DNA from 2 places in the Roseibium sp. QJM3NY_11 genome. Region 2 is predicted to be linked to the other one. Evidence: predicted binding sites of a transcription regulator. Region 2 holds the regulator's gene; the other holds the start of a gene.

Region 1 (15,882 bases), 2.5 Mb from region 2:
AACAAAGGCGCGGGACTGGCGTTTTCAGCGGTGCGGCCAAAGTCTTTTCAGACCGCGGCCGGGCGCTATGTCATTGTTCGCGGGCGCATAGTTTCCCTTGGAAAAACCGACAGCACCCGCTATCTGAACTTTGGCAGATATTGGAAAACGGATCTGACCGGCACCTTGAAAACCTCCGGCGAGGAGGAATTCGACACGGTTCTCGGCCGTTCCGGCCGGTCGCTGGACGATCTGGCCGGCCGTTTCGTGGAATTGCGCGGCACGGTCGAGGATCGGGACGGGCCGCATATCGCGCTCCGGCATCCGGAGCAACTGGTGGTACTGGATGACTGACAGGCAGGGCATGACGGCCAGGGCAATTCCGGATTTCGGCGGTCTTTCGGCTTCGGTTCCGGCTCAGGCTCCGGCTTCGGCTGATGCACGCTCGGTGCGCCGTGCCGGCCTGCGCCGCCGGCTGAGAGCGCTTGCCGCCGGCAGCGCCGCGCTTCTGACCGCCTCCTGCCAGTTGCTTGGTGACGGGCCAGGTGTGGGAACCGTGACGCCCGGCACCCTCAGGCCGAACCTTGCCGCCGATATCGGCGAGCGGGAGCACCCGAGGGTCGTGGCCACCTATGGCGGTGTCTACAAGGACAGCGGTGCGGAACGGGCGGTCGCCAGTGTCGTCGGCCGGCTGGTTGCCGCGTCGGACGATCCGTCCCAGACCTACAAGATCACCATCCTGAACTCGCCGGCGATCAACGCCTTTGCCCTGCCTGGGGGCTATCTCTATGTCACGCGCGGCCTGCTGGCCCTGGCCAACGACACGTCTGAAGTGGCCGCGGTGCTGTCCCATGAAATGGCCCATGTGACCGCCAGCCACGCCATCAAGCGCCAGCAGCGGGCCGAGGCCAAGCAACTGGCCAACCGGATCCTGACCGATGTCGTGCAGGATTCCGAGGAAGCCCGCAAGGCGATCATCTCCTCGCAGCTGTCCTTCGCCCGTTTCAGCCAGGTGCAGGAGCTGGAGGCGGACGCCATCGGCGTCAAGACACTCGCCAAGGCCGGGTTCGATCCCTATGCGGCCGCCCGGTTCCTGCGATCCATGGCGGCCTTCGCCAGCTATCAGTCGGCGGACAAGTCGGGCTCCTCCGCGCCGGACTTCCTGTCCTCGCATCCTTCGACGCCCGAGCGGCTGCAGATCGCGGTGCGGTCCGCCCGTCAGATCGGAGCACCCGGTATCGGTGAGCGCGACCGGGAACGCTATCTCGGTCAGATCGACGGCATGCTGTTCGGCGACGATCCGCTGGAAGGCTTCGTGCGCGGGCGGTCCTTCCTGCACAAGGCGCTGGGCATCGGCTATACGGTTCCGGCAGGATACATCCTGGAGAACACGCCGGAAGCGGTGCTTGCCAGCAATGGCGACGGCACGGCGATCCGGTTCGACGGCGCGGATGTCAGCGGCTATTCCAGCCTGCGCGACTACATGAATTCCGGCTGGATCAACGGATTGCTGCCCGAAAGCGTGCGCGAGACCACCGTCAACGGCCTGGCGGCGGTAACCGGAGCGGCCATCACCCAGGGCTGGTCGTTCCGGATCGCGGTCGTGCGCATCGGCCGCACCGGCTACCGGTTCATTTTCGCAAGCCGGTCGCCGAACGACCGCTTCGATCAGGACTTCCGCGCAACCGTGGACAGTTTCAAGCAGTTGTCGCCAACGGAGCGCGCGCGCCTCAGATCCCTGCGGGTCAAGGTGGTCCAGTCCAAGCCAAGCGACACGGCGCGCAAGCTCGCGATCGGCATGAGCGGGGTCGAACCGTCGCGGCGGCTCGAGTTCTTCTCGATCCTGAACGATCTCAGCCCCGACAAACCCATCCCGGCCGGCACAGCCATCAAGCTCGTGGTGGATTGATTTCCACGCAGATGCCAGCGGGCCGCTGCCCCCGCGCTGTCCCCGGTATTGCCTTTACATCAGTTTCGAAAATGACGACGTGCCCACACCCGCAGCAGCCTTCCCCGACTTGATCGGGGATACATTCCTGCTTGCCGCTTGCCCGGTGGCGGATCGGGACGCGCGAACGGGCAAGGAGCTTTCCGTCGTGCCGCGTTGACACCGGCTGGATCCCCGATCAGGCCGGGGAAGGAGCCGGGGTGAGGCGGTTCTTCCGGATAGCGGCCCGGGTCAGGCTTTCTGCCGGCCCTGTCTCAGACGCTGTAGGCGGTCTGGTCGGGCTGGGATGCAAGGAGGGCCGATTTCAGCTTTTCCATGGCACGGCTTTCGATCTGGCGCACGCGTTCCTTGGAAATGCCGAGTTTCGTACCGAGGGACTCCAGCGTGGCGCCATCTTCCGAGAGGCGCCGTTCGCGCACGATCTTCAGTTCACGCTCGCTCAGGACCTTGAGCGCCGAACTGAGCCACCGGCTGCGGCGCTCGGAATCGATGTTGCCCGTGACGATCTCGTCGGGCAGCGGGGCGTCGGATACCAGGAAGTCCTGGCGGTCGGCGGAAGAACCTTCGCTGTCGGTGATCGGTGCATTCAGGGACGTGTCCGGACCGGACAGGCGCGCGTTCATGAGCGCGACGTCCGACTGTTTGACACCAATCGCGTCGGCGATCTTCTGATGCAGTTCGCTGTCGGTGAGGGGTGTCTGGTTGCCGGAAAGCTTGGCGCGCAGGCGGCGCAGATTGAAGAACAGCGCCTTCTGGGATGACGAGGTGCCGCCGCGCACGATCGACCAGTTGCGCAGGATATAGTCCTGTATCGAGGCCCGGATCCACCAGGTGGCATAGGTCGAGAACCTGACTTCGCGTTCCGGCTCGAAGCGCGCCGCCGCTTCCAGAAGGCCGACATGGCCTTCCTGGATCAGGTCCCCGAGGTTGAGGCCGAAGTTCCGGAACCTGGAGGCAACCGCGATCACCAGACGCATGTGCGACAGCGAGAGTTGTTCCAGAGCCTTCTCGTCCCGCGCGTGCCGCCATCGAAGCGCCAGGTCCATTTCCTGCTCACGGGTGAGGTAGGGGGCTTTCATCGCGGTCTGCACCAGCTGACGTTTTTCGCTCATGGACATGATCGACGCTCCGATGTGTTGTCGGCGGATTAACACCCACCGAACTTGACGACGTGCCATCTGACCGCGGTATCGGTTTCTTCGGCAAGGAGCGGTTCAATGGTCGATGCCCTGCATCGCGCGCCTGACCGGCGAAAAGATAGGGTCCGTCAAATGGGGCCTAATCAACTTCGGCTTAAATTACGTGCCTCCTGGCAGGTTAGATCACTTGAGGATGCCGCTGGGGCAGAATTTGTGCACTTTCCCGTGAACGGGTCGGGGCGCTGTCCGGTCAACGCAAAAGGGCCCGGAACGATCCGGGCCCTTGAACTTCATTCAGGAATTGATCCGCGCTGAACTCAGGCGGCTTCTTCCTTGTCATCGTCATCATCACCGGCTGCGGCTTCGGCAGCGGCTTTCAGACGGCTCGGAGATTTCGCCAGATTCTGTTCGATCTGCTTGACCGCTTCGGTTTCCGAACACTTGTTCACGGCCGCGATCTCGCGCGCCATGCGATCAAGCGCAGCTTCATAGAGCTGGCGTTCGGAATAGGACTGCTCGGGCTGGCTCTCGGACCGGAACAGGTCACGGACCACCTCGGAAATCGAGTTCAGATCGCCGGAGTTGATCTTGGCTTCATATTCCTGCGCGCGGCGGCTCCACATGGTCCGCTTGACGCGCGGACGGCCACGAACGGTTTCCAGAGCCTTCTTGACCGCAGCCGGGTCACCGAGCTTGCGCATGCCCACTGTCGCGATCTTGGCGACGGGAACACGAAGGGTCATCTTGTCCTGTTCGAAAACGATAACGAGCAACTCCAAAGTGTGACCTGCAACGTTCTGTTCTTCAATGGCGGTAATCTGGCCGACGCCGTGTGCCGGATAAACGATAAACTCGCCGGTTTTGAATCCCTGGCGCTGCGCGGTCTTTTTGGTGTTTGTTGCCATTCTGGTATTCTCTCCTGCGCAGTTGATCAGTCCGTGTCGGACCTGTGCTGAACCGCTGCGATGCGGCCCTCTATTTTTATGTGACACGAAGCCCGCCGAGCGATCCGAAGTGGAACGCCTGTTGATATGCGGCGTGTCAGGGCTGGTCAGTCGTTGAATTCCACACTAGAACCTTGATTAGTCATCATGAGCTGCCGGTGCCTTTGTCCGTCCGGTGGTTGAGGCCCGGGACAGAAATTAAAGACTCCGACTTAAGGGGTTGTTCTCGTGGTTGGCGACTGTCCTAAAGATATAACATACTTTTGTGGAAAATTAAAGTGTTGTGCTTTTCAGATGCGCAAACGCAACAGCAGACCTGACCTTTTACCTGTGTCAGGTGTCTGAAATTCCAGAGAGAATCATCGTCCCGCCAGATTCGGAATTGCTTGCGGACGTTCCGATGTGCACAGGCGGGAACGAATCAGGCAGGCGCTTTCGGTGAAAAATATTGTTCCAGCTTGTTCTCTTTGCCGTCAAATTCCTCGGCCTCGGGCAGAGCATCCTTCTTTTCGGTGATGTTCGGCCACTTTTCGGAATATTCGGCGTTGAGCCCGATCCATTTCTCCAGACCCGGCTCGGTGTCGGGCAAGATGGCTTCGGCGGGACATTCCGGTTCACATACGCCGCAGTCGATGCACTCGTCGGGATTGATCACGAGCATGTTCTCGCCCTCGTAGAAACAGTCCACGGGGCAGACTTCAACACAGTCGGTGTATTTGCACTTGATGCAATTGTCTGTGACGACGTAGGTCATCTCTATCCTCATTCGGCACCGGGACCGTTCTTCATGGCGGTTGCCAGAAAAAACGCGACCGGCGGTCAGGTTCGTGCCGCGTTTCTGCGAGAAGGCACGATCAGTGTCTCGTGTTGATGTTGGGTATCGCTTTTGTCAACTGCGTGCAAGCGCTCCGGATGACGCAGTCAGGGGCGAAAAGAGAAAGTTTTTCCGTTTTTCCCGCCGAAGCCGGATTCTGCCTCAATCGTCGCTGCGAAAGGCGTCGAGTTTGCGCCTGTCGCGCTTCGTCGGCCTGCCAGCGCCCGCATCCCTGAGGCCCGGAGGCGGCGGTGGCGCTGCCTGTTTTGGCGGGGGCGGGGGCGACAGGTCCTCATAGAGCCGGCGCGCCTCCTCGTAAGGACCGCGCTTGGAGCCGAGCGCCACGACCTTGAGAACCAGAACACGTCGTTCAAGCACGATTGTCAGCACGTCGCCCGTGCGCAAGGTCTTGCTGGGGGAGGAAATCTTGTCCTTGTTCAGACGGACATGACCGGAAGCCGCCAGCTTCTGGGCAAGCGACCGGGACTTGGTGACCCTGGCGTACCAGAGCCACTTGTCGACACGCAGGCTGGCGCCCTCGGAATGTGCCTCCGGCTGCGGAATTACTTCTTGTCCTTGCTTTCCATGTTCGCCTTGAGCGCCATCAGCGCCGCGAAGGGCGAATTCGGGTCTATGGGCTTGTCTCTTTGCGGCTTGTCGCGGCGGTTGCCGCCGTCAGAGCCCTTGCCGCCGCCTTTGCCGCCTCTGGTGCCGTCCTGGGCTCCGCGATTGCGGCCCGGACCGCCCTTGCCGCCCTTGCCGTGACGTTTCTCTCCCTGGGGCCGGTCGCCCTGGTTGCTCTCGCCCTGGCCGGACTTCTGGGGCGCACCCCGGCGGTTGTCGCCCCGGCGCTGATCGTTGCGGCCACGCGGCCGCCGGTCCGGACGGCCGGGCCGCCAGACCTCGATGGTGACCGTTTCCAGTCCGGTTTCCGGTTCGGTGGCGGGATCGGTGTCCGGTGCCGCATCGTCGGCAGCAGCCGGCGTGTCGTCCTGTGCAGGTACTGCGGCTGTCGGTTCGGTTGCGGCAGTTTCCGCCGGAGCCTCGTTCGGAGCGGGCTCTTCCGAGGTGCCGGTGGGCTCTGCCGCAGTTGCAGCCTCGTCCGCGGCCGGCGCCGTCGCTTCGGCACCGGTTGCTTCCGGGGACTGCTCCTGCGGCGCGGCGTCTGGTCCGGCTTCCGTTTCCGCTCCGGACCCGGCCACGGGGTCCGTTGCCTCAGTTGCGGAGACGTCTGCCGGAGTGCCGGCATCGGTCGCGGCGGTTGCATCCGCAGGGGTCTCGTTCGCGGCGTTCGTTTCGCTCGTGACGGCTTGTTCGCCTGCCGGTCCTGGCAGCGCCGGGCGCTGAACTTCCCTGGTCTCACTGCGGTAGCCGAGCGATTTCAGAACGGCGGAAAAATCCTCGCCGGCACAGCCCAGAAGGCTGGTCATCGCCACGGTGACCGTAAAGGCGCCGCCCTGCGCCGTGGCGCCTTCCGGCGGACTGACTTCCGGGTCCAGCGGTTTCCAGGCGATGAGCGGCCGGATCAGGTCAGCCAGGCGCTCAAGTATGTCGACGCGCACGGCGCGTGGGCCGCAGACACGAAAGCCGACCACCTTGTAGAGCGCCTTGTCGATGGTCTCGTCGACCGGAATGGAGGTTCGGCCGGATGCGGACAATTGCGGCAGCTCGGTCATGCCGTTCATGTCGAGCGCGCCGTGCTTCAGGGCCCAGAGCTGCGCCAGAAGCTGGCTTGGAGCCGGCTTCAGCAACGCGGGAATGAACACGGTATAGGCGCCGAACCGAATGCCGTGCTTGCGCAAGGAGGCGCGCATGTCCTGGTCGAGCTGACGGATTTCGTCGGCAGCTTCCTGGCGCTCGAGAATGCCCAGGCCTTCGACGAGGCGGAACGCGATGCCGCGCGCCAGGCCTTCCAGGCCCTCTGACGTTTTCAGGTCCGTCAGCGGCTTCAGCAGCGTTTCGATCTGTGACCTTGCCCAGAGATCGAGACGACCCTGGACGTTGTCACGGGCAGGCCCGTTCAGATGCTCGTCGGCCAGCAGCAGCACGGTCGGTGTCAGAACGTCCTCGCCGGCCACCATCTTGGCCACCGGTTCGCCGCGCCAGCGCACGGTGCCGTCGGCGGTCAGGACAAAATCGGTGTTCTCGGACTTGCCCAGTTTTTCGGCCCGGGATTCGATCTCGGTCGTCAGGGCTTTCTGCGCCGCGGCCCGAACCGTCTTGCCGTCGGGTCCTTCCGCTGCCGCGTCGGGGGCAAACCGGAAGCCAAGCAGATTCCCGATGTGCTGTCCTTCTACGAGCACATCGCCGCTCGATGTAATTTCCGCTTCCAGCATTGCGTTCTCTCTCAAACGTCGCATCAATACACTTGTCCGCCGATCCACGAAGCGCTGTGTCAGCCGCTCGTGAAGGGCGTCGGATAGTCGATCTTCAATGCCGCGGGTCACACCCTGCCAGTGGGCCGGATCGGCCAGCCAGTCGGGGCGATTGGCGACATATGTCCAGGTCCGGATGTGTGCAATCCGGTTGGCGAGTGTGTCGATATCACCATCCGTGCGGTCTGCGAAGGCCAATTGACGCGAGAACCAGTCATCGGCGATGGCATTGTCCTGCATCATATGGGTGTAAATCGTGTTGAGCAGCTCCGCATGGTTCGCCGGGGCGATCTTGCGATAATCGGGAACCTGACACACGTCCCATATCAATTCTACCGCGTTTTGGCCTTTTGCCATGCCGGATATTGCCGGATCGCGCAATAATTGTTCAAGAGCGGTGATGTCGTCACCGGTCGGCGCCCGTGCGAGACCGTCCTCCCTGGGAACGATGTCGAGGCTCTGGCGCAATGCGCCTGCGGATGAAAAATCCAGCGCACTGTTGCGCCATTGCAGCACTTTCAGGCTTTCGAAGCGATGACTTTCGATCTGTTCGACCAGATCGTCGTCCAGAGGATCGACCCGTCCGGTCACGCCGAAGGTGCCGTCGCTTGTGTGCCGCCCGGCGCGTCCGGCGATCTGGCCCATCTCGGAAGGCGTCAATTGACGATACTGGTAGCCGTCGTATTTGCGGTTGCCGGCGAAGGCGATGTGCTGGAGATCCAGGTTCAGACCCATGCCGATGGCGTCCGTGGCCACCAGATGGTCGACATCGCCGTTCTGGAACAGTTCCACCTGGGCATTGCGGGTGCGCGGGCTCAGGGATCCCAGCACCACCGCCGCGCCGCCGCGCTGGCGGCGGATCAGCTCGGCTATGGAATAGACCTCATCGGCGGAGAAGGCGACCACGGCGGAGCGCGCCGGCAGGCGGGACACTTTTTTCGACCCGGCATATTCCAGAACGGACATGCGCGGTCGTGTGATCACGTTCAGCCCGGGCAGCAGCTTTTCCAGAAGCGGCCGTGCGGTCGCCGCCCCCAGGAGCAGGGTCTCGGAGCGGCCGCGCAGGTTCAGGATCCGGTCGGTGAAGACATGGCCGCGATCCAGGTTGCCGGCCAGCTGGACCTCGTCGATCGCGACAAATTCGGTGTCGAGGTCGAGCGGCATGGCTTCCACCGTGGACACCCAGAAGCGGGGCCTGTCCGGGATGATCTTCTCTTCGCCGGTGATCAGCGCGACGGAGTCAACGCCCGCGCGCTCGGCCACCCGTCCATAGACTTCACGCGCGAGCAGCCGCAGCGGCAGGCCGATCAGTCCGGAGGACTGGGCAAGCATGCGCTCGATGGCAAGATGGGTCTTGCCCGTGTTGGTCGGTCCAAGCACCGCTGTCACTGTGCGGGACCGGGCTGACGGCGGCAGCGGCATGGATTGAAGACGAGGCATGGAAGAGCTGGACGATCGGCTTTCTTCGGCTCGGTGCCAGGGACCTGGCACCTATATCTGGTGCCGGGTGTCTAACACAGGCGGTTGTCCTGTGTCGCCACTCTTTTGGCCCGGAGGCAGGTTATTCGCGCAGAAAACAAAGTGTGGAGAACGACTCTGGAACAAACCGAAACCGAATCGGCGACACCTGGCGATTCAGGGTTTGTTCCATACCACATGTGGATCCGGCGGCGGTCGGCGCCACGAAATCGTGAATCGGGTCAACAAGTTGAATCTTGCTTGCGCCCCCAGGGTGATTTGCACCGAATCCATGTCAATCAGAATCTTGCCAACTGACGGCGCGGACCGGAACGCGGGCTCCCGTCCTGCCGGACACAGGGTGAACGGAAGCGGGACGAATCGGTGTTTCCACGAGATTCCGGATTTGTTCCTACAAGATGTAGTGGTGTGCAGGCTGATGCCATCTATCGGAAAAATGCTCCGCCCGGCAACGACAAGCCCAGCCCTGAATCTGGCCCCGAACCCGCTCCGAACCCGAACCCGAGCGCGTCGGACACCGGGCGCGAGTAACCTGGAAGCGCGGCCGGGCTCTGCCGGCGGGCAAGTGAGCCGGCTGAATTGCCGGGCCGGTGCCGGCGGTGTTCCGGCGGCAGGGTTTGGGCCGAAATTGCTGCGCCGCAAATTTTTTGAAAGTGTCTATGATGTCGAGGCTTAAGCCGATTTTGCTATCTATTTCCACACGTTACCGGCGCAGGCGCAAAAAAATTCGCCAGTCCAGAAAACGGACATGGCGGCGGCCTCTTTTCAAGAGCGTCCGACCAAAGTAGAAATCATGCCGAAAGTGGCGCTGCTGTTTGCGCGACATCAGGGGGTGTGGACGTTTGGCGATAACCAAAATTCTCGTTGCGAACCGGTCCGAAATCGCGATCCGGGTATTCCGGGCGGCCAATGAGCTTGGCCTGAAGACCGTCGCGATCTATGCCGAGCAGGACAAGCTGGCCCTGCATCGCTTCAAGGCGGATGAGGCCTACCAGGTCGGCAAGGGAATGGGGCCGATCGAGGCCTATCTGTCCATCGACGAGATCATCCGCGTCGCCAGGCTCTCCGGTGCCGATGCGATCCATCCCGGCTATGGGCTGTTGTCCGAAAGTCCGGAATTCGTGGATGCGTGCGAATCGGCCGGCATCACCTTCATCGGCCCGAAATCGGAAACCATGCGCCGGCTCGGGAACAAGGTGGCCGCGCGCAATCTGGCGATCGAGGCGGGTGTTCCGGTGATGCCGGCAACCGATCCGCTGCCGGACGACATTGCCGATATCAAGGTGCAGGCCGCGAAAATCGGTTTCCCGGTGATGCTGAAGGCCTCCTGGGGCGGTGGTGGCCGGGGCATGCGCGTGATCCCGGACGAGGCGACCCTGGAAAAGGAAGTGGTTGCCGCCAAGAGGGAAGCCAAGGCCGCCTTCGGCAAGGATGAAATCTATCTGGAGAAGCTGGTCGAGCGCGCCCGCCATGTGGAAGTGCAGATCCTGGGCGACGGCGAGAACGTGGTTCACCTGTTCGAGCGCGACTGTTCGATCCAGCGCAGGCACCAGAAAGTGGTCGAGCGCGCGCCTGCACCCTATCTCGATGAGGCCAAACGCGCGGAACTGTGCGGTTACGGCCTGCAGATCGGCCGCGCAGTGAACTATCGGGGCGCGGGCACGGTCGAATTCCTGATGGATGCCGATACCGGCGCCGTCTATTTCATCGAGGTCAATCCGCGCGTACAGGTCGAACATACCGTGACCGAGGAAGTCACCGGGATCGACATCGTCCAGGCGCAGATCAAGATCAGCGAAGGCGCAAAGATCGGCACGCCGGAGAGCGGTGTCCCCGCGCAGCCGGATATCCGTCTCAACGGCAACGCCCTGCAATGCCGGATCACGACGGAAGATCCGGATCAGAATTTCATTCCCGACTACGGCCGCATCACCGCCTATCGCGGCGCCACCGGTTTCGGCATCCGGCTGGATGGCGGCACCGCCTATTCGGGCGCGGTCATCACACGGTTCTACGATCCGCTTCTGGAAAAGGTGACCGCCTGGGCGCCGACGGCGGAAGACGCGCGCAAGCGCATGGACCGGGCCCTGCGCGAATTCCGGATCCGGGGTGTGGCCACGAACCTGGTGTTTCTGGAAAACATCATCGGCCACGCGGATTTCAAGGCCAACAACTACACCACCCGTTTCATCGACGACACGCCGGCGCTGTTCCAGCAGACCCGGCGCAAGGACCGGGCGACCAAGCTGCTGACCTATATCGCGGATGTGTCGGTGAACGGCCATCCGGAAACCAAGACCCGGGCCCGGCCGCCGAAGGACGTGGCCGCCCCGGTGGCACCGGAATTCGGCACTACCGCCGCCCCGGAAGGCACGCGGCAGTTGCTCGACCGGCTCGGTCCTGGCGGTTTTGCCGACTGGATGAAGACGCAAAAGCGGGCACTGGTCACCGACACGACCATGCGCGACGCGCACCAGTCCCTGCTCGCGACGCGCATGCGCAGCCACGATATCGTCGGCATCGCGGATGCCTATGCAAGCGGCCTGCCGACCCTGTTCTCGCTGGAATGCTGGGGTGGAGCGACCTTCGACGTGGCCATGCGTTTCCTGACGGAGAGCCCCTGGGAACGCCTCCACAAGGTGCGCGAGAAAGCGCCCAATATTCTGCTGCAGATGCTGCTGCGCGGTTCCAACGGCGTCGGCTACACCAATTATCCCGACAATGTGGTGAAGTTTTTCGTCGCCCAGGCCGCCGAGAACGGTGTCGATCTCTTCCGCGTGTTCGACTGTCTCAACTGGGTGGAGAACATGCGCGTTTCCATGGACGCGGTCCAGGAGGCGAACAAGCTCTGCGAGGGCGTGCTCTGCTATACCGGCGACATGCTCGACAGTGCCCGGCCGAAATACGACCTGAAATACTATGTCGGTCTTGCAAAGGAACTCGAGGCGGCCGGCGCGCATATCCTCGGCCTCAAGGACATGGCCGGTCTGTTGAAGCCCGAGGCGGCGAAAGTCCTGATCCGGACCCTCAAGGAAGAGGTCGGCCTGCCGATCCACTTCCACACACACGACACCTCGGGGATCGCGGCGGCCACGGTTCTGGCTGCGGTCGAAGCGGGCGCCGATGCGGTGGACGCCGCGATGGATGCGCTGTCCGGTCTGACCTCACAGCCCTGTCTCGGCTCGATTGTGGAAGCCCTGCGGGGCAGTGACCGCGACACCGGACTGGACGCGAAGACGATCCGCCAGATCTCGTTCTACTGGGAAGCCGTGCGGGCCCAGTACCGGGCGTTCGAAAGCGACCTGCGCTTCGGTGCTTCGGAAGTCTATCTGCACGAGATGCCCGGCGGCCAGTTCACCAACCTGAAGGAACAGGCCCGTTCGCTGGGGCTGGAAACCCGCTGGCACGAAGTGGCGCAGGCCTACGCCGACGTCAACATGATGTTCGGCGACATCGTCAAGGTGACACCGTCCTCCAAGGTGGTCGGCGACATGGCGCTGATGATGGTCAGTCAGGGCCTGAGCGTGGCGGAAGTCGAGGATCCCGCCAAGGATGTCGCCTTCCCGGACAGCGTCGTCCAGATGCTGCATGGGGATCTGGGACAGTCGCCGGGCGGATGGCCCGCGGCGCTGCAGAAAAAGGTGCTCAAGGGTGGCACGCCGATCACGGTCCGTCCGGGCTCCCTGCTGGAAAAGGCCGATCTGGAGGCGGAGCGCAAGGTGGCAGCCGAAAAGACCGGTCATGAAGTCAGCGACACGGAGTTGGCCTCCTATCTGATGTATCCGAAGGTCTTCACCGATTTCGACAAGGCCCAGCAGCAATACGGACCGACGTCCGTGCTGCCGACACCGGTCTATTTCTACGGGCTCGAGGCAGGTGACGAGATTTTCGTCGAGCTGGAACCCGGCAAGACGCTGGTGGTCCGGTGTCAGGCGATCGGCGAAACGGACGAGAAGGGCGAGAAGAAGGTGTTCTTCGAGCTCAACGGCCAGCCGCGCATCGTCAAGGTGCCGGACCGGGCACACGGAGCTTCCGGTGCGGCGTCCATGCGCAAGGCCGAAGACGGCAACGCGGCCCATGTCGGTGCGCCGATGCCGGGCGTGATCTCGACGGTCGCGATCGCCGCCGGACAGGAGGTCACGGCGGGCGACGTGCTGGTCTCCATCGAGGCCATGAAGATGGAAACCGCGCTCCATGCCGAGCGCGACGGCAAGGTCAAGGAAGTCCTGGTGAGCCCGGGGGCCCAGATCGACGCCAAGGACCTGCTGGTGGTGTTCGAAAGCTGATCGAGGGGAGCCTGCCGGGAGTGCTTCCGGCGGCTCCTGACCCCTCTACCCACGGGCGGGGAGTGTCAATGCCAGGCAAGCAGCCGTCCATGGGGACCTCGCTTGCGCTTCCTCACGATGAGGGTATCGGGTGGTTCCGTTTGAGCCGAGCTGCATTTTCATCCTCATTCTGAGGAAGGCTGAAAGCCTGTCTCGAAGGATGGTCCGCTTGCCCGAAAAACACTCCGGCAGTGCTGTGATACTGCCGGCTGCCCACTTATTCCGCCGCCTTGAGCGCGCCAAACTGGACCGGGGCCGCCGCGGTGCCGATCCACAAGTCCAGAAACCGGTCGAGCCAGGTCCTGACGGCGGGGTCGTAGACAAACCGACCGGCAAAATGATCGCGGCGCTGCTGCGCGCCGGGCAGGGCCATGCGCGGCGCGCCCCTGGTGGTCCAGCGCACCATCATCTGGTGGGTGAGTTCGGGATGGAACTGGATGCCGTAGGCGGCCGGTCCATAGCGGATCGCCTGGTTGGGATAGGTGGGGCCGCTTGCCAGAAGCTCGGCCTGTGACGGCAGGTCAAAGCCTTCCCGGTGCCATTGGTAGACCTTTTTCGGCCAGGTCATCATGGAACTTCCGGCGTCGGTCGGGCGCAACGGATAATACCCGATTTCGACGAGTTCCTCCCTGTGACCACCGACGGTGCCGCCGAGCTGCTTCACCATCATCTGGGCGCCGAGGCAGATGCCGAGAAAGGGCTTGCGCTCCCTGAGCGGCACGCCGATCCAGTCGATTTCCTTCTGAACGAAGGCATCGGGATCGTTGGCGCTCATCGGTCCGCCGAAAATGACGGCACCCGCATGGTGGTCCATGGTGTCCGGCAACACGTCGCCGAAGCGCGGTTTGCGGATATCCAGCGCAAAGCCGCGCTTGACCAGCTCCTGGCCCACCCGCCCGGGCGACGAGTGTTCCTGGTGGAGTACGATCAGGACCTTGGGACAGTTACTTGCGACTTTGGTATCGAAAAGCATGCATTTAATATGAGGCAGGATGGAGCAGAAATCGAGTCCTGTCGGCCCGTGAGCCTGCATAAATGTGTGGCCTAAAGGCTTGTTTGTGCCTTCAGCCTCGGCTCAATACATCCTCATTTATGAGTTCGTGAGCTAGTCCAGCTCACTTTCCTCCGGCGCGGTCTGGGCCACCTTGTGGCGAAGGGTCATGCGGTCACGGGTCGAAATGCCGAGCAATTCTGCAACCCGCCAGATGGTGTTGTCCTCGAATTCGTGAACGTGGCCGTCCGCGTAGACGATTTCCCACATCATCTCGACGATCGCCAGGCGCTCCGTCTCGTCCGTGGTGCGCTTGAGAACGGACGTGAAGCCATAGAGATCGACTGCTTCCTCGTCCCGCTGTTTGGCGGCGGCGATCAGCTCGCTGGTCTCCTTGTCGGTCAGATCGTAGTGTTTCTGCAGAATTTCCCTGAGCTTCGCGCTTTCACTTTCCTCGATCACGCCATCGATGTCGATCAGGTGAAACAGCAAGGCGGCAGCAGCCAGACGCTTGTCATCCTCGGCGAAGGCCTTTTCTCCGCTGTCGCCGAAGGTCAGTTCGCGAACAAAGCTTTTCAGTGCATTGAGCATTTTGGTCGTTCCTGTAGTCGGGCCCCCCAAACAGGCCGCTTGTTATTGCTATAACATCGGTTCCTTAGCATCAAAGAGTTGACACCCGCTTTAGGATCCTCGGACAATTGGAATCCGTTGGTTGCGCGGGCCTGTTTCTGCCGCCAAGACGTTCGATGCCCCAAACGTCGGACATGCCGTGATGCACAGCTTGAAACCATGCCCTTGGTCTTTCCGAACTTCCAGGAGCTTTCCTGTGGCTTGGCCAACGAAAACCTGTTCAGCGAAAACCTGTCCAGCGACACTCCGGCTCCGGACGGCTTGGCCGGATCATGACCACAACCCGGTCGTCACCAAGACTTGGGATTCAATTCCGGTATTTTCCAGTCAACTTTTTGGAATAGTTCTAAACTATTGATGTTTTTACATTTATAACTTGACTTCCGGTCTCATGAAATGGTTTCACCGGGTCGCTGCAGGCACCAAGGTGCCGCTCGAAAATTGGAAAGATGCGGGAATGCCGAATTGTGGCGCCGCATCCGCCAGGTGAGGGGATCAACCCATGAAGTCAGTCAAATTCGGCCTTCTGGCCGCAACCGCCCTTTTCGCAACCCCGGTGCTAGCCGCTGCGCCCGCCGATGTGCTGTCCACATACGGCGATATTGCCCAGGCAAAATTCGCGGACTCTCTTGGAACCGCGAAATCGCTCGAAACCGCGGTCGACAAGCTGATCGCGGAGCCGACCGAAGCCAATCTGGAAGCTGCCCGTGCGGCCTGGATCGAAGCCCGCAATCCCTATCAGCAGACCGAGGCCTACCGGTTCGGCAACGCCATCGTCGACGACTGGGAAGGCAAGGTGAATGCCTGGCCGCTGGATGAAGGCCTGATCGACTATGTCGACGTGTCCTATGGCGAAGAGTCGGAAGAAAACGGTTTTTACACCGCCAATGTGATCGCCAACCCGACCCTGAAGGTCGGCGGCGAGACCATCGACGCCACCGAAATCACCGCGAGCCTGCTGGCCGACACCCTGCAGGAAGCCGGTGAAGTGGAATCCAATGTCGCGACCGGGTATCACGCCATCGAATTTCTGCTGTGGGGCCAGGATCTCAACGGCACGGACGCCGGTGCGGGCACCCGCCCTGCGACCGATTTCGATCCGGCCAATTGCACGGGTGGCAACTGCGAACGCCGTAGCCAGTACCTGAAGGCCGCGACCGAGTTGCTGATCGCCGATCTGGAAGAAATGGTTTCCGCCTGGACGCCGGGCGGCGCGGCACGTGAAGACCTGGCCGCCAAGGGCGATGCCGGCGGTCTT
Region 2 (15,882 bases):
GGCAGTTCGCCTGATCGCGTGATCGTCAATGTGCGTGTGGAAGAAAAAGCGACCGGTGAAATCTCCTTCGGTGTCGGCTTCTCTACGGTCGATGGTGTCATCGGCGACATCTCCGTCACGGAGAAAAACTTCCTTGGCCGCGGCCAGTTCGTGAAGGTCGCTGTCGGCGGTGGTGCCGATACCCAGACCTACGAATTCCGCTTCGTCGAACCGTTCTTCATGGGACGCCGCGTGGCACTCGATCTGGATGTCTACCGTCAGGTTGAAAACGAGAACGACTACCGGTCCTATGATCAGCAGAAGACCGGTGCCGGCTTCGGCTTCACGTTGCCTCTTCGCGAAGAAGAACTGACCCTGCGTCTGTTCTACAATATCTTCCAGGAAGAGAACTCCGATCCGGACAACAAGTCGACGAACATCAACAATTGCGACACCTCTAATCTCTCTCTTGCGATCTGTGACTCCTTCGGCACTTATCTGACCTCGCTGGTTGGATATGAGCTGCGCTACAGCACCCTTGATCAGAACCTGAACCCCTCCGACGGTGTGTATGCGTCCTTCGGCCAGGAGTTCGCCGGGGTCGGTGGCGACAGCTTCTACGTCAAGACCGAAGCGCAGGCGCGTGCCTACAAGGAAATCCTTGCGGACTACGGTCTTGTCGGCAGTGTTTCCGTCCGTGGCGGCAACATCATGGCTCTGGGTGACGAGCGGTTGCGCGTCTCCGAGCAGTTCATGCTGGGCGGCAATCTTGTTCGTGGTTTCGAAAACCAGGGCATCGGTCCGCGTGATGCGACCACCGAAGATGCCATCGGCGGCCGGTTCTACTTCGCCGCATCGGCAGAGAGCCGGTTCCCGTTCCCGATCATTCCGAAGGAATTCGGCCTGAGCGGCGCCGTGTTCGCCGATGCCGGTTCTCTCTGGGACGCGGACAGCGACCTTGTCAGTCTCGTGGAAAACAATGGCGGCCGGATCGACTCCAACGACCTTTCGGTCCGCGCCTCGGTCGGTGCAGGCATTCGCTGGGACTCGCCCTTCGGGCCGCTGCGCGCCGATTTCGCCTACCCGATCGTCAAGGAAGACGCCGACAAGACCCAGGTCTTCCGGCTGAGCGGCGGTACGCGCTTCTAGACTGCGGTCAACCGAGATAGAGAACGGCCGCCGGTCTGATCGGCGGCCGTTTTTGTTGCCGGGCTCCATCGTTTGCGGGCAATCGGAACGGGTCGGGGGATGCGGTTCGGGCGGCTCAGGGCTCGAGGTCGTGAAAGAGGACGGCTCTTTTCAGGACATCGTGATGCCGGGGTGGGCGGCAGAATTCTCGAGGTTGCGGCGGCCACCGGTCGCGAAGGCGCCGGAAAACCCTTATGGTGGCGCGCGCCGCGCAGGAGCGGCAGCGCGCTCCGGCGGACCGGTCCTGCACGGCAACCGAAACCCAATGGTACACTGACCCTAGGATAACAGCATGTCCGAGCCGAATTTTTTCAAGACACCGGATCCGGTGCCCCTGGGCGAGATTGCTTCCTGGGCGGGCGCGGAAATCCTGCGGGGCGATCCTTCGCTTGAGATTGCCGGCGTGGCTCCGCTCGAGGACGCCGGTGCCGGGATGCTGGTCTTCTTCGACAACACGATCTATCTGAAGCAGCTTGAGGGAACCACGGCGGCTGCCTGTCTTGTCGGCAAGAGGCACAAGGACAAGGTTCCCGAGGGTGTCGCCGTGCTTGTGTGCGCGGACGCGTACCGCTCCTGGGCATTGGTGCTCGCCAGGCTCTATCCCGAGGCGATGCAGCCCCGTGACCCGGGTGTCGCGGGTGTTTCGGAGCGGGCGATTGTCGATCCCGGTGCCGTCATTGAAGACAACGTGAGCGTGGAACCGGGGGCGGTTGTCGGTGCCGGCGTGGAAATCGGCGCCGGTACGGTCATTCGTGCGAATGCGGTCATCGGGCGCGGTGTCAGAATCGGACGCGATTGTGTCGTCGGTTCGAACTGCACCGTGCAGCACTCTGTGCTGGGGAACCGTGTCTTTCTGCATCCAGGCGTGTCCTGCGGGCAGGACGGCTTCGGGTACGCGATGGGTCCGCAAGGCCACCTCAAGGTGCCACAGGTGGGCCGCGTGATCATCCAGGACGATGTCGAGGTCGGTGCCAACACTTCCATCGACCGCGGCGCCAACCGGGACACGATCATCGGCGAAGGTACCAAGATCGATAATCAGGTTCAGATCGGCCACAATGTCGTGGTCGGACGCCATTGCGTGCTGGTCTCCCAGGTCGGTTTGTCCGGAAGCTGCACACTCGAGGACTTTGTCGCCATCGGCGGTCAGACGGGTGTGCGCGGCCATGTGACCATCGGAATGGGCGCGCAGGTTGCGGCGGTCAGCGTCGTCAGTGACGACCTGCCGGCGGGTGGACGTTATGGCGGAACACCGGCAAAACCGGTGAAACAGTGGTTTCGTGAAGTCGCGGCCGTGAGAAAACTTGCAGAGCGTGGCGGCGGATCGTAAACGGTAGTTAATTCAAGCATCGGCTTTGCGGCGGGGACTGCGCCAAGGGGTATTTCATGGAAGACGACAAAAACAAGACTCTTGCCAGTGCAGACATCATGAGAGTCATGAAGTTGCTGCCACATCGCTATCCATTCCTGTTGATCGACAGGATTATCGAAATGGATGACGACAACAGCTGTATCGGCATCAAGAATGTCACCATCAACGAGCCTCACTTTTCCGGCCACTTTCCGGAGCGGCCCGTGTTTCCCGGTGTCCTGTTGATCGAAGCCATGGCCCAGACTGCGGGCGCGCTCTGCGTTCACGCGCGCGGCGACGACGCGCCGCCGCAGCTGGTCTATTTCATGACGATCGACCGGGCCAAGTTCCGCAAGCCCGTCGAACCGGGTGACCAGGTCCATTTTCATGTCAAAAAAATAAAGCAACGCTCCAATATCTGGAAATTCGACGCTGTTGCGATGGTGGACGGAACCAAGGTTGCGGAAGCGGAAGTCAGCGCCATGCTGGTAGATGCGTGAGGAACCATGACTGACATACATTCAACAGCCATCGTCGAAGACGGGGCTGTTATCGGCGAGAACGTTCGCGTCGGTCCCTATTCGACTGTCGGACCGAACGTCAAACTCGCCGATGGCGTGGTTCTGGAGGCGCATGTCGTCGTCGCGGGCCATACCAGCATCGGTGCGGGTACGCATATTTTTCCGTTCGCCAGTATCGGCCACAAGCCCCAGGACCTGAAGTTCGCCGGCGAAGTCACCGAACTGGTGATTGGCGCCAACAACCAGATCCGCGAACATGTCACCATGAACCCGGGAACGGAAGGCGGCGGCGGGCTGACCCGTGTCGGCGACAACTGTCTGTTCATGGTCGGTGCTCATGTCGGGCATGACTGCCGGGTCGGCCATCATGCGATCCTCGCCAACAACGCGACCCTGGCCGGGCATGTGGAACTGGCCGACTTCGTCATTCTCGGCGGCCTCAGCGCGGTGCGTCAGTGGTCCCGGATCGGCACCGGCGCGATCGTGGGCGGCATGACCGGCGTGGAATTCGATGTCATTCCCTATGGGTCCGTGATCGGCGACAGGGCACGTCTTGCCGGCCTCAATCTGATCGGCTTGAAGCGCAAGGGCCTTCCGCGCGAGCAGATACACGCGCTCCGGGCCGCCTATCGGGCCCTCTTCGAATCCGAAGAGGGAACGCTGCGCAGCCGGGCTGAATCCATCGCGGCCGACGAGAACATTCAACCTCTCGTCAAAACGGTCACGGACTTTATCCTGGAAAAGGAAGACCGGCGCTTCTGCACACCGCGCAGCGAAAACTAGGCCCATGTCCGCGGTGGTTCAAAGACTGCAGCCGCGACTGGCCCTGATCGCAGGCAATGGCAGCCTGCCGGGGCAACTTGCCGGAGCGCTCGAAAGCGCGGGCCGGGATTTCAGGATTATCGCCATCAAGGGTGAAGCCGATCCGGTCACCTGCGCACGAGCCGATGTTCAGCTCGGCTGGGGCGAAATCGGCCGTCTTTACGGATTTCTCGACAAGACCGGCTGCCGGGAAGTCCTGCTCATCGGCGGTGTCTCGAAGCGGCCGGACTTTACGTCCATCTTTGGCGATTTCGGGACCCTGAAGCGCCTGCCGGCGATTTTCCGGGCCCTGACCGGGGGCGATGACAGTCTGCTGACCAAGGTTATCCGCCTGTTCGAAGACGAGGGGTATCGGGTTGTGGGTATCAAGGATGTGGCGCCTCAACTGCTGGCCGCCTGCGGTGTTCTTGGCGGCGTTCAGCCCAAGCCGGATGACTGGCGCGACATCGAACTGGCGCTTGGTGCGACCGAAAGACTTGGTGAACTGGACATAGGCCAGGCCGCCGTTGCCGTCGGCGGGCGCGTGGTTGCGCTTGAAGGGGCAGAGGGCACCGACGCGATGCTCGAACGTTGCGCAGATCTGCGGCGCATCGGGCGGGTCCGGGCGAAGGGCCGTGCCGGCGCCCTGGTCAAGACCGCGAAACCCAATCAGGACCTCAGGGTCGATCTTCCGGCTGTCGGGCCCAGAACGATCGAGCTGGCCGTCGCAGCGGGACTTGCCGGTATCGCAGTCGAGGCGGAGGGCGCCCTGATCGCGGAGCGCGAAGAAACCATTCGCAAGGCCGACGAGAGCAGGATTTTCCTGGTCGGGATCGATCACTCCGAATTCAAGGGGCTCCGTTCGGCATGACCGGCCGTCAGCCGACCATATGTATCGTCGCAGGCGAGGAGTCGGGAGACCAGCTTGGGTCGGAGTTGATGAAGGCGTTGAATGGGCGGCTCGGCGAAGGCGTGCGTTATTGCGGCGTCGGCGGTGAACGGATGACGTCGCTTGGTCTGACGAGCTTTTTCGACATGGCCAACGTCTCCGTCATGGGCCTGACAGCGGTTCTTGCGCGGCTGCCGCTGATCGTCCGCCGGGTCTACCAGTCCGTGAACGGTGTCGTCGCCGCAAATCCGGACGTGCTTGTCATCATCGACAGTCCCGAATTCACCCACAATGTTGCCAGGCGCGTGCGCAAGCGCGCCCCGCATATTCCGATCGTCGGCTATGTCTCGCCGTCGGTCTGGGCCTGGCGGCCGGGCCGTGCCCGTAAAATGAGTGCTTATGTCGACGAGCTGCTGGCACTGCTGCCTTTTGAGCCGGACGTTCACAAGCGGCTCGGTGGCCCGAGGACGCATTATGTCGGTCATCCGCTCAGCGAAAATGCCGCCGACCTGAGACCAACCGATGGCGAACGGGTGCCTCTGGGCAGCGGCGCTCCCGTTCTTCTGGTGCTTCCGGGCAGCCGGCGCAGTGAAATCGACCGCTTGCTGCCGGATTTCGGCAAGACGGTGGACAGGGTGCGGCTGGCATTGCCGGATGTGAAAATTGTGCTGCCGGCGGTGGCTCATCTGGAGAACTCGATTCGTGAAGGCGTCGCCACCTGGTCGGTTGAACCGGATATCGTGACCGGTCTGGAGGCCAAGAAAGCGGCCTTCCGGAGTGCGCATGCGGCGCTGGCCGCGTCCGGCACCGTGTCGCTGGAACTGGCGCTTGCCGGTGTGCCCATGGTGGTCGCATACAAGGTCGACTGGTTTTTCCGGCGCATGAAGGATCTCAACCGCATCTTCCGGTTTTCCAGCGTCGACTCCTTTGTGCTGCCCAACATCATTCTCGGTACCAACGCCATTCCGGAGTTTCTCGACGAAGAGGTTCGGCCGGACGTTCTGGCCGGTCATCTGGTGGCGCTTCTGTCTGGCGGCCCGGAACGGGACCGGCAGATTTCAGAGCTTTCCCGTCTCGACGAAGTGATGCGGCTCCCGGACGGACACAGTCAGAGCGGTGCCGCCGCACAGGTGGTTCTGGCTGCCATGAAGACGTGAAGCAGGCTCGCTTTTCAGCCTGATACCTCGACCTCCTCTGACATGTGCGTCCGTGCCGGCCCTGGGCCGGCGGAGACCCGTGATGTATTCCGGGGGACGGTTCTTGCGGGCCGGGCGCACGGCTCTGTCCGGCGCGCTGCTTTTCAGGCTGGGTCTGTCTGGCAAAAAAAAGCACGCCCGGAAGGTCCGGGCGTGCCTGAATTTAACGAGCCGTGAACCGGCTGGCCGAAGGGGGCCGTGTCAGCGGCGCTGATCGATCGGCGTGTAGTCGCGCTTGGGGGCGCCGGTATAAAGCTGGCGCGGGCGTCCGATGCGCTGGGACGGATCTTCGACCATTTCCTTCCACTGGGCGATCCAGCCGACGGTGCGGGCAAGAGCGAACAGAACGGTGAACATGGTGGTCGGGAAGCCGAGCGCACGCAAGGTGATGCCCGAATAGAAGTCGATGTTCGGGTAGAGCTTCTTGTCGACGAAATATTCGTCGTTGAGCGCGATCTTCTCGAGTTCCATCGCGACGTCCAGCAGCGGATCGTCCTTGATGCCCAGTTCCCCGAGAACTTCATGCGTGGTCTTCTGCATGATGCGCGCGCGCGGATCGTAGTTTTTGTAGACGCGGTGACCGAAGCCCATCAGTCGGAATGGATCGTTCTTGTCCTTGGCGCGGGCCACGAATTCCGGGATCCGGTCGACAGAACCGATTTCCGCCAGCATGTTGAGCGCTGCCTCGTTGGCACCGCCGTGGGCAGGTCCCCACAGGCAGGCAATGCCGGCTGCGATACAGGCGAACGGGTTTGCTCCGGACGAGCCGGCGAGGCGCACCGTCGACGTCGACGCGTTCTGCTCGTGGTCCGCATGCAGGATGAAGATACGGTCCATGGCACGGGCCAGCACCGGGTTGGCCGTGTAGTCCTCGCAGGGAACGGCAAAGCACATGTGCAGGAAGTTGGCCGCATAACCCAGATCGTTACGCGGATACACGAACGGCTGGCCGATGTGGTACTTGTACGCCATGGCAGCGAGGGTCGGCATTTTGGCGATCATGCGCAAGGACGCCACCATGCGCTGATGCGGGTCCGCGATATCGGTGGAGTCGTGATAGAAGGCGGAAAGCGCGCCGACTGTGCCGACCATGATGGCCATGGGGTGGGCATCGCGGCGGAAGCCGGAGAAGAACCGGTTCATCTGCTCGTGGATCATCGTGTGATAGGTCACGCGATTGACGAAGTCTTCCTTTTGCGTCTTGGTCGGCAGTTCGCCGTAGAGCAACAGGTAGCAGGACTCCAGAAAGTCGCCATGATCCGCAAGCTGCTCGATCGGATAGCCGCGATAGAGCAGGGTGCCCTCGTCACCATCGATATAGGTGATCTTGGATTCGCACGATGCGGTCGAGGTGAAGCCTGGGTCGTAGGTGAACATGCCCGTGTCCTTGTACAAGGACGAGATGTTCATAACCGACGGTCCGATGGATCCGTCAAGAACGTCGAAATCGTGGGCATTGCCACCGACGTTGAGCTTGGCGTTGTTGTCGGCCATTCAGAAACCCCTCTGCGTTAAACGGGTGTGCGGTCCAGGTGTCTGACCTCTCGGGAGAGAGGTCCCGTTTCCGGTTACCGGACGCCACTGGAGACATTTTCGCGTCTTGCGTAGCCCATTTACCGCACTGCCGCAAGCTGGCCGGCATAAGGCTTTGGTCAAAGACCGGTTTCTAGCCCCGGCCAGTCCGCAGGATGCGCGGACTTCTGCCAGAAAACTGCCGGTGCCCGGGCGGTTCAGGCCGCCTGGTCCTGAATGCGGGCCAGGGATTCCTCCCGTCCGAGCGCCGTCAGAACGTCGTAGATCCCCGGAGAGGTGCCGCGGCCAGTGAGGGCGGCGCGCAGCGGCTGCGCCACCTTGCCGAGCTTGAGTTCCTTGTCTTCGGCGTAGCCTTTCACAGCGGCCTCCAGCGGCTCGGCCGCCCAGTCGTTCACTGCGGACAACACGCCGTGCAGGTCTCTCAAAATGGAGCCGGCGTCGGCATCCAGGATCTTCTTTGCCTTCTCGTCCGTGTCCAGCGGCCGCTGGCGCCACAGATACGATGCACTTTCGGTCAGTTCGACCAGGGTCTTGGCGCGTTCCTTCAGGCCGGGCAAAGCGGCGAGGGCGACTTTTTCATGGTCGCCCGCGGCCAGCCAGGACAGGACGGCGTCTCCATTCTCGGCATGGCCGAGATAGACTTTCCAGTGATCCAGAAGTTCCGGATCCGGGGTGCTTCTCATATAGTGGCCGTTGAGATTCTCCAGCTTCTTGAAGTCGAAACGTGCCGCAGACTGGCCGACGGCGTCCAGTCCGAACCACCTGATCATGTCGTCGAGGGCCATGATTTCGTCGTCGCCATGGCTCCAGCCGAGCCGGGCGAGATAGTTGCGCATGGCCTGTGGCAGGTAGCCCATCGCGCGATAGGCTTCAGCACCGGTCGCCCCGTGGCGCTTGGACAGTTTGGCGCCGTCCGGACCGTGGATGAGCGGAATGTGCGCCATTGCCGGGACGTCCCAGCCGAGCGCCTTGAAGATCAGCGTCTGGCGGGCGGCGTTGGTGAGATGGTCGACGCCGCGGATGATGTGCGTGATGCCCATGTCGTGATCGTCGACCACCACCGCATGCATGTAGGTGGGCGTGCCGTCCGACCGCATCAGGACGAAGTCGTCGAGATCCTTGTTCGGGATCACGACGCGGCCCTGAACCATGTCATCGACCACGGTGTCTCCCTCCCGGGGGGCCTTGATGCGGATGACGGCAGCTGCCCCTGCCGGCGCCTCGGAAGCGTCCCGGTCCCGCCATGTGCCGTCATAGCGTGGCGGCCGGCCTTCCGCGCGGGCTTTCTCGCGCATGGCGTCAAGTTCCTCCGGGGTCGAGTAACAGCGATAGGCTGTCCCGTCGGCAAGCATTTGTTCGACAACTTCCCGATGCCGATCGACCCGCGAAAACTGCGAGATCGGGTCTCCGTCCCAGTCAAGACCCAGCCAGGTGAGCCCGTCGATCAGGGCGTCGACGGCTTCCTGCGTCGAACGTGCCCGGTCCGTGTCCTCGATACGCAGCAGCATCCGGCCGCCGGCATGTTTGGCGAACAACCAGTTGAACAGGGCGGTACGAGCACCGCCGATATGCAGGAAACCGGTCGGGGACGGGGCGAAACGCGTGACAATATCTTGGGCCATGGTGCTTTATGAAGGTCTCTGTCAGAATGTCGGTGCAGGGCGCGCCTGCTTGGTGGCGCGGTCTTAGCACAGGCTTTGACGCGGCAAAACAGAAAGTCGGCTGTTTCTTGAGCCCGGCAGAAGGAGGAGCGGTGGCGTCCGGTGGCCTTCCGGACAATGGCTGGAACAGCAGCGTCGAGGCGGCGCCCCCCGACTTGCGCAAACCGGTAATACTCCGGCCGAAAGCCAAACCTGCCGGCTCCACCGCTTCCGCCGGCGACGAGATCAGCCGCCACGGGCCAGGCCGGAGCTCTGCCGCCCGGCGGGCCGGTCCGGATCGTTTCCGCGACGAGCAAGGGCTCTTGTGGAACGCCTTTGCATTCGCGTCCGGCATCGCCATTTATGCGCTGCTTCCGGAGGAACCGTCACCAATCGTTCTGGCAGCGGCCCTGGGAGGTGCCGGACTTGCTGCCCTTTACGTCGCAGCCCGGCGGTCCGCACCGGGGTGGCGTGTGCTTTTGCTGCTGGCTTTTTTCTGCGGAGTGACAACAGGTTCGCTTCGGACGGCGGCCGTCGATGCCCCCCGGATATCCGAACCGATGAATGTTTCCCTGACCGGCCAGGTCCTGGAACGCCGCGCCGGTTCCTCGGGAGCGCGCCTTGTGATCGCAGTCGCAACGGTCAACGAGCGCCCGTCCAGCGGCCTTGATTTTCCCGAAAAGGTCCGGGTGCGGGTGCCGTCGGCAAGCGCAGGCAGGGTCGGGGAAACCATCCGCGTGCGGGCGCGCCTGTTTCCGCCCATGGGGCCGGTCTATCCCGGCGGATACGACTTTTCCTTCCGCGCTTATTTCACCGGTATCGGAGCAACCGGCTTCAGCTACGGTCCTGCAAGCGTGACCGGCACGGACCCCGGATCGGTCCGGATGGCGGCATCGGCGCGCGTCGCGCAACTGCGCGAGGGGCTGGCCGGGCGCATACGCTCGCTGTTGTCAGACAGGCCCGAAACCGCGCTGATCGTCGCGCTGCTTGTGGGAGACCGCTCCGGCATCACCGAGGAGCAGGAAGCGGTTTTGCGCGCCGCAGGGCTGGCGCATATCCTGGCAATTTCCGGATTGCACATGGCTCTGTTTGCCGGTGGCGCCTATGGCGCCGTTCTGCTGTTGCTGGCGAGCATCCCGGCACTGACCCTTCGCTGGCCGATCCACAAGTGGGCGGCTCTCGCCGCGCTGGCCGCCGCTGTGGTCTATCTGGTGCTCTCGGGTGCGGCCGTGGCGACGCAGCGGTCGTTCCTGATGATTGCGATTGTCTTCCTGGGTATCCTGGTCGGCCGGCGCGGCGTTACTCTGCGCAGTGTCGCGATCGCGGGTCTGGTGTTGCTGCTGATTGCGCCCGAGCGCCTGTTTTTTCCCGGATTTCAGATGTCCTTTGCCGCAGTGATCTGCCTGGTCGCGGTGTATGATCTCTGGCGCCGGCGCGACCGGGAACTAACGGCCCGGGCCGCACGACCGGAAGGCCTGAAGCTGCTGATGTCGCATCTGGCAAAATGGAGCGCGGGGCTGTTCATCACCGCGCTTGTGGCCGGTCTGGCGACCGGGATCGTCGGCGCGCATCATTTTGGACGGGTCGCCCCTTACGGGCTGATCGGCAACATGCTGGGAATGCCGGTGTTCTCGCTTCTGGTCATGCCCATGGGGGTGCTTGCCCTCGTGCTGATGCCATTCGGTCTGGCGGGACTGCCTCTGGCCGTCATGTCGTTCGGCGTATCCGTACTCCTGAAGATTGCCGAATTCACCGCCGGGCTCGATGCGGGCGACGGGGTAACAGGCAGGCTGGACGGCGCGGCGGCGCTGCTGTTGCTGTGCGCCCTGTTCACCGGGCTGCTGCTGCCCGGGCGCACACGTCTGTGCGCGGCGCTGCCGCTGGCGGCCGGAATCCTCATCGCCGTCGGCTCGCGTCCGCCGGACATTCAGATCGCCGCCTCCGGCGGTCGTGTCGCGGCGCGTGATGACGGCGGTCTGCTGCGGTTTTCCGGTCGAAAGTCCGCCTTCCTGACGGAACTCTGGTTCCAGTACGAAGGGGTTCCTCCGGACGCGATTGGATCGCGCAAGATGAATTCGGAGCAAAGGCACTGCGACCCGCTCGGATGTGTTGTGCACGCTTATTCGGTTGCCGGTGAGCGCGCCGGGACAAAGGAAAGGTCTGTTGCCATCGCCTTGCCGAAATCCCTGGAGGCTTCGGATGACGATTGCCGGTATGCGGATATTATCGTGAGCGATCAGATCGTGCGGGAAGACTGCCGTGCGCGACTGGTTGTTGGCCCGGAAATCAGAACCTCCAGGGGCGCTGTTTCCATCTGGCTGTCAGCGGAGGAACCACGCGCGAGCATCTCCGGTCAGCAAGGAAAAGAAAAAGACAAAGAAAATGGAAAAGCAGAGGCACCAACGCCACCGCTTCCGATCGATCAAAACCGAAACGGCCGGGCTCCCGTGATCAGCAGAGTGATCTACGCAATTCCGGATCCGCCGAGACCATGGCACAGGCAGGGAACGGTGACGCGCGCATATCTGCGCCGCGCCGCGCGTGCCGATACGGAATGACCGGCGGCATTGCCGGGGCGTTATCTGGCGTTGCCGCTCAATATTGGCGGAAAAGAGCGACCAGCCGTCCCTGAACGCGGACCCGGCCAGGGCCGAAGATACGCGTTTCATAGGCCGGGTTGGCAGCCTCCAGCGCAATGGAGGCTCCCTTCTTGCGCAGCCGCTTCAGCGTTGCCTCCTCGTCATCCACCAGCGCGACGACGATATCTCCGCTGTCCGCATTGTCCGTCCGGCGGATCAGCACGGTGTCGCCGTCGAGGATGCCGGCCTCGATCATGGAATCGCCCCGCACTTCAAGAGCATAGTGTTCCCCCTTGCCGAGCAATTCCTGCGGCACGGTGATCGAATGACTGTGGGTCTGGATGGCCTCGATGGGAACACCGGCGGCAATGCGGCCCATGACCGGGATTTCCGTACCGGCGGACACCGGTTCTTCCACCTGTTTGGTGAATTCCGGTTTGCCAAGCGAGCCTTCGATCACTTCGGGAGAGAAACTGCCGCGTGCGCGCGGCGCGCCCAGACCCGGGGCGATCGAGTCGGGCAGGCGGACCACTTCCATGGCCCGGGCCCTGTTCGGCAGGCGCCGGATGAAGCCACGTTCCTCCAGGGCGGTAATAAGGCGGTGAATGCCGGATTTGGACCTGAGATCCAGCGCGTCCTTCATTTCGTCGAAAGACGGCGGAACACCGGTTTCCTTCAGTCTTTCGTGAATGAACATGAGCAGTTCATACTGCTTGCGCGTCAACATGTCGGTATCCCCTGGCCGCGAAATAGGCTGGTACAAATCAAGAACATGGTACCTGTTCCCATTGTGTTCTGCAAGGGTAAATGTTCTCTTACTGTTCCTGATCAACCTGCGCGCCGGTCGTGGCGGCACGTTCGCCCGCCCTAGGGGTCACTCCGGCACTGCGGTGCCCCTGATCAGGAGCTCGCAGGTAACAAGTGTCGGTGCGGTTCCGGGGCGCACGGTGCCCTGGTGAAGGGCTCCCTCCAGATCGACGCCACGTATGGGAAGCCTGAGCGGCGTGTCGCCGGTTTTTCCCGCGCCGGACCGCACAAGGATTTCCGATATCAGGCCGGTCATCGGGGATGTTTCCCGGAACGCCGCGCCGGCGAGACTACCGAGGCCGAAAACCTCAAAGTCCGGTTCCGCCAGAGCCGCGGCGAGTGCTGTCACACTGTCATGCAGGTCAGCGAACGGCGCGAGGGTGGCGATCAGGGCATTGTGAGGCCTGGTCGAGGCCCGCGGTTCGTCCGGTCTGACCCGAAACAGGGTGAATTCGGTCTCCGGATCCTCCGCGGCTTCGAATTTGGCGCCCTTTATGCCGTAGCCCGTGATCCGCGCGGCCTCGGCCGTTGCCAGCGTTTGCGGCAGCAAGTGGCCGAGATGGCCGGTGCCGCCTTCGTGCCAGCATGCGTGGATATGGGCAAACCATTGGCCGTCCTTCCAGCCGAGGATGGCCACGGCTTCGTCCAGAACGGCGCCGCCGGAGGTTCTCGTGTCGCTGTACCAGGCGGCGTGACGGTCGTCGATGGCCCGGTCCGGCATGACATAATCGAAAGGCGCCAGCGCCAGTCCACCGAGGTCGAGCACCGCGGAGCCGCACCCCTTCTGGTCGGCGAAGCTGCCCAGCGCGTCGATCAGGGGCGCGCCGCCGTCAAGCTCAAGCGAGACCGGGTCCGCGCGGCAGGTCATGCCGGGGCTGCGGTCCGTGGCTGCGGGTCCGGGATGCCGGATGTCCGCGAGGCTGTCCGGGGCAGGCCGTCTCACAGCAGACCCTTCTCGTCCAGATGGTCGCGCACCAGTTTCTTCGTGACCTTGCCATAGGCGCTGGTCGGCATCTGCGCGATGAAGAGATAGCGGGCGGGCAGTTTGTATCGGGCGACACGGTCCTGCAGGAACGCAGTGAGGTGCTGGGGATCCGGAGAGGCGCCATCCGCCGTCACGCATACCGCCAGGCCGACTTCGCCCCATTGCGGGTCTGGAATACCGAGTATGGCCACTTCCGAAATCGCCGGATGGGCGAGCAGGACCTCTTCCACTTCCTTGGGGTAGACGTTGGAACCGCCGGAAATATACATGTCCGACGCCCGGCCGGTCAGATACAGAAACCGCTGCGCGTCCATGTGGCCGATATCGCCCGTGCGGAACCAGCCGTTGCGGAAGGAGGCTGCATTGGCGGCGGCGTCGTCCAGATAACCGGCACAGACAGCCGCGCCGATGACGCAGACCTCCCCGGTCCGGTGTGGCGGCAGGATGGTGCCGGTCTCGTCCTGGATGGAAATCTCGATCCCGGTCCTTTCGGTGCCACAGGTGCCTGTACGCGCCTGCGGGCCGTCTTCCAGACAATGGTCCTGGGGGCGCAGCACCGTGATATTGCCGGTCACTTCGCCAAGACCGTAGTATTGCACCAGAACCTTGCCGAGTTTCTCAAGCGCCTTTTTCTGATCCTCGCGGTACATCGGCGCACCGGCATAGATGACGTAGCGCAGACTGGAATGGTCGAACCGGCCCACCGCCGGGTCCTCGACCAGCCGCTTGACGATGGTCGGGACGGTGAAGAGATTGCTGACCCGGTGTTTCTCGATCAGTTCAAAGGCAACAGCCGGGGAAAAGCCGCCTGCGGGCATCAGCACATGGGCCGCGCCGGTGGGAAGCTGCGCGATCTGGTGCAGACCGGCCCCATGGGACAGGGGAGCGATCACCAGGGAGGCGTCCTCTTCGGTGGTGCCCGGCAACAGGTCGGCCATGTAGTTGACGCAGACAAAGCCGATCTGGCCGTGGCTGAGCACCACGGCCTTGGGCCGTCCGGTCGAGCCCGAGGTGAAAAACAGCCAGCAGGGCGTGGTATAGTCGACAGCGGCGTTCGCGACCGTGCTTCCCGTATGACTGGCGACGAGATCCTCGTAGTCCTGGCCGAAATCGCTCGCACCGATACTGATGCAGCCCGCAAGGTCCGGACAGGCGGTTCCGACTGCGGCTGCCTGCGCGCCAAAGTCGGCGTCGCACAGAAAGACCTTGGCCCGGGCCTTCTCCGCGGCATAGGCGGTTTCGCCGGGAGCCTGCCGGAAATTGCAGGGCACCCAGAGCGCACCGAGCCGGAAGGCGGCGAGCATGATCTCGGTCATCTGATTCGAGTTGCGGGCCTGCACCAGCAGGCTGTCCCCTTTGGACACGCCGAACTCGGTTGCAAGGGCATGCGCGAGTGCGCTGACACGCGTATCGAGGTCCGCCCAGCTCCAGCTGTGCTGATCCTGTATGATGGCCGGTCTGTCGGGCCAGCGGGCCGCATTTTTCGACAGGAATTGCGCCAGGTTGACCACCCGGTTGGAACAGCGCGCCACCATCCGCGTTTATCTCCCGCGTTTGTTTGTTCGTTTGTTGTTGGAGAAACGTTAGGTCGGCGAGGGACGGTTTGACAAGCTGTGTCGCAAGAGCCGGATCATTTCGCTTTCGCTCCAAATCGTGCAGGATGCGCGCCCACGGGTCGAGGGACTTTGCCGAGGTTGATGAATGACTGAAACGATGATCACGGACTGGGACGACGCTTACGCGAATGCAGCGCACATACCCGGTGCGGAAGCGTATATCGAGCGCTGGGCGGAAGATGCCGCCGAATTCCGAAAGTCCTGGATGGAGAAGGATCTCGACATCGTTTACGGGGAGGGCGCCCGTCAGCGATTCGACATGTTCCGTCCCGAGCGGGCTTCGAAAGGCCTCGTCGTCTTCGTCCATGGCGGCTACTGGTTGCGCTTCGACAAGACATTCTGGTCGCATTTTTCCGGTGGAGCGCTCGCCGGAGGCTGGACCACCTGCATGCCGTCCTACGATCTGGCCCCGGCCGTTGGCATTGCCGATATCACCCGTGAAATTGCCGCTGCGATTACGGCAGCCGCCCGACGGGTCGGCGGCCCCATCCGGTTGACGGGGCATTCGGCCGGGGGGCATCTCGTGACGCGCATGATCTGTGAGGACAGCCCCTTGCCGACGGATGTTCTTGAGCGGATCGAGCGGGTGGTATCGATCAGTGGCCTGCATGATTTGCGCCCGCTTCGAAACACCGCAATGAACGCGTCGTTCCGGTTGAGCGAGGAGGAGGCCATGGCCGAGAGCCCGGCCTTGCAGAAACCCGCCACCGACTGTCCCGTGATTGCCTGGGTCGGCGGTGCCGAACGCCCCGAATTTCTGCGGCAGGCCCGTCTGCTGGCGGATGCCTGGCCGACCG

What was found. Region 2 encodes LexA, which represses DNA repair genes until DNA is damaged. Its sites were predicted from a motif close to TGTTCNNNNTGTGTTCNG; they were not measured.
Positions count from the first base shown of each region.
Region 1: a site for LexA is predicted at 8,786-8,803, ahead of AC0VX3_RS02525 (helicase-related protein). Genes of this name have one in related genera too.

Region 1 is NZ_CM149660.1:543,937-559,818, forward strand. It holds gene AC0VX3_RS02490 (hypothetical protein) at 1-333, shown strand, start outside; gene AC0VX3_RS02495 (M48 family metalloprotease) at 326-1,888, shown strand; gene AC0VX3_RS02500 (RNA polymerase factor sigma-32) at 2,182-3,045, opposite strand; gene AC0VX3_RS02505 (CarD family transcriptional regulator) at 3,384-3,971, opposite strand; gene fdxA (ferredoxin FdxA) at 4,432-4,764, opposite strand; gene AC0VX3_RS02515 (RNA-binding protein) at 4,987-5,202, opposite strand; partial or broken gene AC0VX3_RS02520 (RNA-binding S4 domain-containing protein) at 5,269-5,388, opposite strand; gene AC0VX3_RS02525 (helicase-related protein) at 5,388-8,639, opposite strand; gene pyc (pyruvate carboxylase) at 9,521-12,964, shown strand; gene AC0VX3_RS02535 (glutamine amidotransferase) at 13,221-13,976, opposite strand; gene AC0VX3_RS02540 (tellurite resistance TerB family protein) at 14,109-14,585, opposite strand; gene AC0VX3_RS02545 (imelysin family protein) at 15,127-15,882, shown strand, end outside.
Region 2 is NZ_CM149660.1:3,009,918-3,025,799, forward strand. It holds gene bamA (outer membrane protein assembly factor BamA) at 1-1,128, shown strand, start outside; gene lpxD (UDP-3-O-(3-hydroxymyristoyl)glucosamine N-acyltransferase) at 1,460-2,497, shown strand; gene fabZ (3-hydroxyacyl-ACP dehydratase FabZ) at 2,554-3,018, shown strand; gene lpxA (acyl-ACP--UDP-N-acetylglucosamine O-acyltransferase) at 3,025-3,822, shown strand; gene AC0VX3_RS13955 (LpxI family protein) at 3,827-4,711, shown strand; gene lpxB (lipid-A-disaccharide synthase) at 4,708-5,886, shown strand; gene gltA (citrate synthase) at 6,127-7,419, opposite strand; gene gltX (glutamate--tRNA ligase) at 7,656-9,080, opposite strand; gene AC0VX3_RS13975 (ComEC/Rec2 family competence protein) at 9,212-11,656, shown strand; gene lexA (transcriptional repressor LexA) at 11,694-12,404, opposite strand; gene AC0VX3_RS13985 (PPC domain-containing DNA-binding protein) at 12,552-13,427, opposite strand; gene AC0VX3_RS13990 (acyl-CoA synthetase) at 13,424-15,004, opposite strand; gene AC0VX3_RS13995 (alpha/beta hydrolase) at 15,171-15,882, shown strand, end outside.